DNA from 2 places in the Klebsiella sp. HN106 genome. Region 1 is predicted to be linked to the other one. Evidence: predicted binding sites of a transcription regulator. Region 1 holds the regulator's gene; the other holds the start of a gene.
What was found. The regulator Fur, encoded in region 1, represses iron uptake genes when iron is present. The targets are predictions, from matches to a motif close to ATAATAATGAGAACNACTATCAA.

Region 1 (3,414 bases):
ACCGGGGTGTTGTAGCGGATCTGTACACCCATCTGCTCCGCGCTGCGGTAATAAGCATTTATAAGAGCCTTGCCGCCGCCCATGAAAAAGGCGTTGGTGCGGGCGACGTGCAGTGCGCCGGAGAGCGGCGGCTGAAAGTTAACTCCGTGCTGGCGCATCCAGTCCCGGCACTGTGATGAGGTACGGATCACCAGCCGCGCCAGCGCTTCGTTGGTATTACCCTCGGTGACGCGCAGCAGATCCTGCCAGTACTCTTCTTCCGGATAGCTGTCGACCAGCACATCCTGCGGAGCATCGTGCATACAGCGAAGGTTCCGCGTGTGCTGAGAGTTTCCGCCGCGCCATTCTTTCGGCGCGGCCTCCAGCAGCAGCACGGACGCGCCGGATTCCCGGGCGGTCAAGGCGGCGCATAGCGCAGCGTTGCCGCCGCCAATCACCAGTACATCCACCATTTTTGGCTCCATTACGGTTTGCTTTATTGTTAAATTTGTAATGGAAATGTATGCGCTCAGGGCGGCAGGACGCTATGGCGTATTGCTAAAGAGGGGTTTAGTGTGCGTAAAGGCTGGCGCCAGGCCAGCGGCCAGATTCGACCAGCTGACGCATGACTTTTGCCAGTATGACTCGCGCGGCGAGACCCGATGGGGTCAGTTCATCATCGGAAAGACTGACGAGAAAATTAGGCCGACTGAGTATCGGATTGTTGATGCCGATCACTCTCAGGGGCTCGCCGTCGAGATGAGAAATCGCTGCTCCCGGCTGCAAAGTGGCGCCGAGGCCGTCGCGCACGGCGCGCATCAGCAGGGCCAGACCGTCGATTTCAGCGACCACATCGACATTAAGCGCATGCTCCTGGCACATCGCCTCCAGCCTGCCGCGCAGCCCATGCCCCAGGCTTGGCATAATCAGCGGGACAGCGGAGAGCTGGTCCGGCGAGATGCTATCGTCGGGAAGGGGAGCCAGTACCTTATGGGTGCCAATCAGAAACAGACGCTCTTCAAGAATCGGCCTGGCGCTCCAGCGCACAAGCTTCTCCTTCTGGAACACGATCGCTAAATCGAGCTGACGGGTGTTGATCATGCGTTCAAGGTTGCCGGAGAGACTTTCTACCAGATGCAGGCGGACGTCGGCATAGCTTTCGCGCATCGCGTTGATAAAGGGTACGCCGAGCACAGAGGCGGTGCTGGGGGCCATGCCGACGCTGACGTGGCCAGATAGCCGCGCCTCGCGCGCAGCAAGAACCGCATCATCAGCGTGACGCAGCGCCAGCTGCGCCTGTGAATAGAAGGCGAGGCCAGCGCTGGTGGGCATTACACCGCGAGACGTCCGTTGTAGCAGGCGAATGGCGAGTTCATTTTCCAGGCGCGCCATTTGTTGGCTAAGCGCGGAGACGCCGATATTCAGGTCAAGCGCGGCGCGGCCCATACTGCCGGTTTCAATAATGCGCACAAAATAGCGTAGCTGGCGAAGCTCCATAAGCACTCCGTATAAAGCAGGATGCACCGACAGTAAACGTATTCAGGCGCGAGAGGAAGAGGCGGCAGATGGCGGGCAAAAAAAAGCCAACCCGCAGGCTGGCTTTGGCTGATAAACGATGCGGTGATTATTTCTCTACCGCGTCGTGGGCATGTTCATCTTCGCGGCAGTCGCCTTCTGCACAGTGGCCGTACAGGTACAGACTGTGGTTGGTGAGGCGAATACCGTGTCTGGCGGCAATCTCACGCTGGCGCGCTTCGATGGAATCATCGCTAAACTCGATCACTTTGCCGCAGTCCAGGCAAATCAGATGATCGTGATGGTGCTGCTGCGTCAGTTCAAAAACGGATTTACCGCCTTCGAAATTATGACGGGTGACGATACCGGCGTCGTCAAACTGGTTCAGTACGCGGTAGACGGTGGCCAGGCCAATCTCTTCACCCATATCAATCAGGCGTTTGTATAAGTCTTCCGCACTGACATGATGGTTATCCGGTCCTTGCAGCACTTCCAGGATTTTTAATCTCGGAAGCGTCACTTTCAGGCCAGCTTTCTTTAATGCGGTATTGTTGTCAGTCATGCGGAATCTGTCCTGTTGCTAAACGATCTACTTCCATCAGCGGAAGTAATACAGAGAATCACCCGATGTAATGCGTCTCATTATAGAACTGCCATGGTGAAATGAAAACTGCAAGCATCGGGCCTTGTATGCTGTCAAAAACGAGGCACTCGCTACAAAGTGCTTCACGCGACCCCGTTAAATCAGAGGACATTGTACAGATATGTGATTAAAAGTTAAAAACTTGTAGCTATAACTTTGATTGCTTTTATCTATCAATTCGGCGAAATATGGTGATTACGCCGTTTAGACTCAGGCATTCTTGATTTCTTCGAGGTGCAGCTCCTCGGAAATCTGTTTTACCCATTTTTCGACGCGTTCGTTAGTCAGTTCAGGCTGACGGTCTTCGTCGATAGCCAGACCGACAAAATGATCGTCATCGGCCAGGCCTTTAGAGGCTTCAAAATGGTAGCCAGCGGTCGGCCAATGGCCAACGATAGTTGCGCCGCGCGGTTCGATGATATCGCGAATGGTGCCCAGCGCATCGCAGAAGTATTCAGCATAGTCTTCCTGGTCGCCGCAGCCAAAGAGGGCTACCAGTTTGCCATTAAAATCGATCTCTTCCAGCGTCGGGAAGAAATCGTCCCAATCGCACTGGGCTTCACCGTAGTACCAGGTTGGGATGCCGAGCAGCAGGATATCGTGAGCTTCCAGATCCTCTTTGCTGCTTTTGGCAATGTCGTGAACATCAGCAACATCTTTACCAAGCTGCTTTTGAATCATTTTTGCAATATTTTCGGTGTTGCCGGTGTCGCTGCCAAAAAAGATGCCGATGATTGCCATGAGTAAAATAACCTCTTGAAACTTAATGATGTGGTAGTGGCGTAATGCCCGCAGATAGGGGCAATGATAGCAGAACTGAGAAGGGCGCGGAAACAGCAATCACGCCCAACTGCACACTCTGCTACATGAAAGCTTATTTTTTGAGGGTTTTAGGCTTTATCCTGGCCGCGCAGGGCTGCCAGCTGGGTCATCAGCATCTCTTCGATCAGATCGCTGCGGTTCATGTTACGGGCTTCGGCCAGCTCATTGAGCGCATCGACCGCATCGGCATTGAGCTTAAGCTCCACGCGCTTCAGGCCGCGGCTCTTGTCGCGTTTAAGCTGATTGCGTTTGTTGATGCGCAGCTGTTCATCGCGCGAAAGCGGATTCGTTTTCGGTCTTCCCGGCCGACGCTCAGTTGCGAACAAATCTAATGTCGTACGGTCCGTTTGTTCTTTTGCCATGATTCAGAGTGACTTCGGGGGAAACAAGCTATCGGGCATAGCCGACGCAGACAGCGCGCCATAATACATCAGGCGGCGGGCTGCGCCAACGGC
Region 2 (3,414 bases), on a different contig from region 1:
TGCATAAAGTGGCCGGCTACTTCGCCGAACGCGGCCACAATCTGGCGACCGTGCTGCGCGAGGCGCAGTATGCCGCCAGACACACCTTCAGCCTCGGTCTGGCCCTTTCCAGCTGTCACCTGCCGCAGGATGCGGAAACGACTCCGCGCCATCATCCGGATCAGGCCGAACTGGGGATGGGGATCCACGGCGAACCGGGCGCTTCGGTTATCGCCACGCAGAACAGTGCGGAAATCGTTACGCTGATGGTAGAGAAGCTCAGCGCCGCCCTGCCGGAAACCGGCCGCCTGGCGGTGATGATCAATAATCTCGGCGGCGTATCGATTGCCGAAATGGCAATTTTGACCCGCGAGCTGGCCAATACCCCGCTGCATCAGCGAATTGACTGGCTGATAGGCCCGGCGTCGCTGGTCACCGCGCTGGATATGAAAGGCTTTTCCCTCACCGCCATCGTGCTGGAAGAGAGCATTGAGAAAGCGCTGCTCTCCGCGGTCGAAACCGCCGGCTGGCAGACGCCAGTGCAGCCGCGCGCAATCAGCGTGATGCCCTCGTCGCTGCGCAGTACGCGGGTGGAGTTTACGCCCTCGGAGAATAGCGAGGTTGCAGGCTACGTAGAGCGGGTGACCGGTACGCTATCCGATCTGGAAGCGGACCTCAATGCGCTGGATGCGAAGGTTGGCGACGGCGATACTGGCTCCACCTTTGCCGCTGGCGCACGCGATATCGCCGACTTACTTCAGCGCCGTCAGCTGCCGCTGGCTAACCTCGCCACGCTGTTCGCCCTGATTGGCGAGCGTCTGACGGTTGTGATGGGCGGTTCCAGCGGCGTGCTGATGTCGATTTTCTTTACCGCCGCCGGGCAGAAGCTGGAACAGGGGGCAAGCGTCGCCGAAGCGCTAAACGCCGGTCTGGCACAGATGAAGTTTTACGGCGGTGCCGACGAAGGCGACCGAACCATGATTGACGCCCTGCAACCGGCGCTGGCGGCGCTGCTGGCCGAACCGGAAAATCTGCAGGCCGCTTTCGCGGCGGCGCAGGCGGGCGCGGATCGTACGCTTCACGCCAGCAAAGCAGGTGCAGGACGCGCATCGTACCTGAACAGCGATAGTCTGCGCGGCAATATGGACCCCGGAGCCCACGCGGTGGCCATGGTGTTTAAAGCGCTGGCGCAGAAATAGTCTCTCTGGCACCGCCCCTGCTCCCGGGGGCGGCGCTTAACGCGCCTTGCCCGGGCTACAGGTTCACCGCCGTCTGCGGGCCGGTCGCCCCATGGTTCACCGCCGTCTGCAGGTCTGGTAGCCCGGGTCAGGCGCCAGCCGCAACCCGGGTTTTCTCCCGCGCTTACTTGCTGTGCCAGTAGGCCTGCGAACGCACCAGCTGCGGGTCAATCTCCGGACCTTCAAAACGCGCCAGCAGTGATTTCACCACCGCGCCTTCCCCGGTCACCCAGATAAAATAATCTTCGGTTGGAACCACAACCTGCGCCAGACGCTCGGCCACGGCAGAGGAGTGATGTCCCACCACCCACTCAATATTGAAGCCATCGAGATCGGCCAGGTAATCTTGATAAGACTCATCGCCAATGGTGACGATCGCCGTGACCTGCGGGCGCGTCGGAAGCTGCCGCAATCCCAGCAGACGGCGGCGCAGCGCGGGCATGCCTGACTCATCGGTCACATACAGTTGCCAGACGTAATCTTCCGGCACCACCAGCGAACCGCGCGGGCCGCCGATGACCAGCTTATCACCCGGTTTCGCCGCCAGCGCCCAGCTGCTGGCTATACCGCCATCGTGAATAAAAAAGTCGTACGCCAGCTCATGACGGTCGGCGTCGTAAAGCGGCGTATAATCGCGGGTCGCCGGACGTACGCCTTCGCCCCAGTTAATGCCTTCATCCGTCACCTCCGGCGGCGTAAACGCAGCACCCGCAGTGGGGAAAAAAAGCTTGGTATGGTCGTCGAAACCCTGGGAGACAAAGCCTTCCAGCGCCTCTCCGCCCAGCACGATACGCTGGAATGCGCTGCCGATACGCTCGACGCGCAATACGGTTAACTCACGGAAACGCAGCTCATTACGCACGCGCTGCGGGTATTTAGGATTCCTGCTCGTTGTCATCTTTCATCGCCTTGGTGAACGGAATAGATATATCTAAAAATATTGCAAATGATAATGATTGCCATTAAAAAAGAATGCAAGCACTTTTTGATATAGCCATAGTAAAACGCCACAAAAGTCAAAAAATAGAATTAAATCTCTAATTATCAACTATATAAAAAATAAATCTGCCACAAGGTTGCGACTTGAGTATTTTTAGATATAAATTAGATATATCAAAAAACTCAAAGGAAAAAATCATGAGAGATCATCACGAAGAAGGCCGTGGGCCACGCGGACGCCACGGCGAACATGGCGAACACGGTCGCAGAGGCGGCGGACGCCGGCAGCGCTTCTTTGGCCATGGCGAGCTGCGCCTGGTCATTCTGGACATCCTCACCCGTAATGCCAGCCACGGTTACGAACTGATTAAAGAGATCGAAACCATGACCCAGGGCAACTACAGTCCCAGCCCCGGCGTCATCTACCCGACGCTCGATTTACTCCAGGATCAGGGATTAATCAGCGTGGCTGACGAAAACGGTCGCAAAAAAATCGCCATCACCGCCGAAGGCAGCCAGCTGCACGCGGAAAACCAGCAGCCGCTGGAGCAGATTCAGGCCAGACTGCAGGCGCGAATGGTGGGTTGTGAGCTACGTAAAAACCCGCAGATGAAGCGCGCGCTGGAGAATTTTAAGGCGGTACTGGATTTAAAAGTTAACCAGCAGGAAATAACCGAAGCGCAGCTAAAGCAGATTGTCGGCGTGATTGACCGCGCGGCGATGGAGATCTCCCAGCTCGACTAATCCTTTGCCTCATTATCGGGCAGCCTGCACCGCCGCGAAGCACGCGGCGGTAGCCCTTCAGCGCATCGTTTTACGCCTTCAGGAGTAAAACATGCCAATAAAATTTTGCTCAATTGCGATTTCACGTTGCGTTTATCCCGTTTTTCCTGGCCCGCGCCGAAGTGGCGTAATCCCTGCAATACTTAATTCAGTATCATGTGATACGCCCCGCCCAGGAGCATATTTTGAACAGGTTACCTTCAAGCGCATCGGCTCTGGCCTGCAGCGCACACGCACTGAATCTTATTGAGAAGCGAACGCTCGATCATGAAGAGATGAAATCACTTAACCAGGAGGTCAGGGAATACTTTAAAGAGCATGTGAATCCGGGGTTTTTAGCGTATCGAAAATCGGTCACTGCTGGCGGGGATTACGGAGCCGTAGAGTGGCAAGCGGGAGGATTAAATACGCTTGTCGACACTCAGGGACAGGAGTTTATTGACTGCCTGGGTGGGTTTGGGATTTTTAATGTAGG

Region 2: the regulator Fur is predicted to act here: its motif matches at 2,164-2,186, upstream of ACSIPU_RS16475 (siderophore-interacting protein).

The regions. Positions count from the first base shown of each region.
Region 1 covers NZ_JBLURD010000002.1:384,676-388,089, reverse strand. Annotated here, with positions in the region: gene tcuA (FAD-dependent tricarballylate dehydrogenase TcuA) at 1-452, opposite strand, end outside; gene tcuR (tricarballylate utilization LysR family transcriptional regulator TcuR) at 550-1,476, opposite strand; gene fur (ferric iron uptake transcriptional regulator) at 1,604-2,056, opposite strand; gene fldA (flavodoxin FldA) at 2,348-2,878, opposite strand; gene ybfE (LexA regulated protein) at 3,028-3,321, opposite strand.
Region 2 covers NZ_JBLURD010000006.1:154,340-157,753, reverse strand. Annotated here, with positions in the region: gene ACSIPU_RS16480 (glycerone kinase) at 1-1,178, shown strand, start outside; gene ACSIPU_RS16475 (siderophore-interacting protein) at 1,342-2,115, opposite strand; gene ACSIPU_RS16470 (PadR family transcriptional regulator) at 2,355-2,900, shown strand; gene ygjG (putrescine aminotransferase) at 3,125-3,414, shown strand, end outside.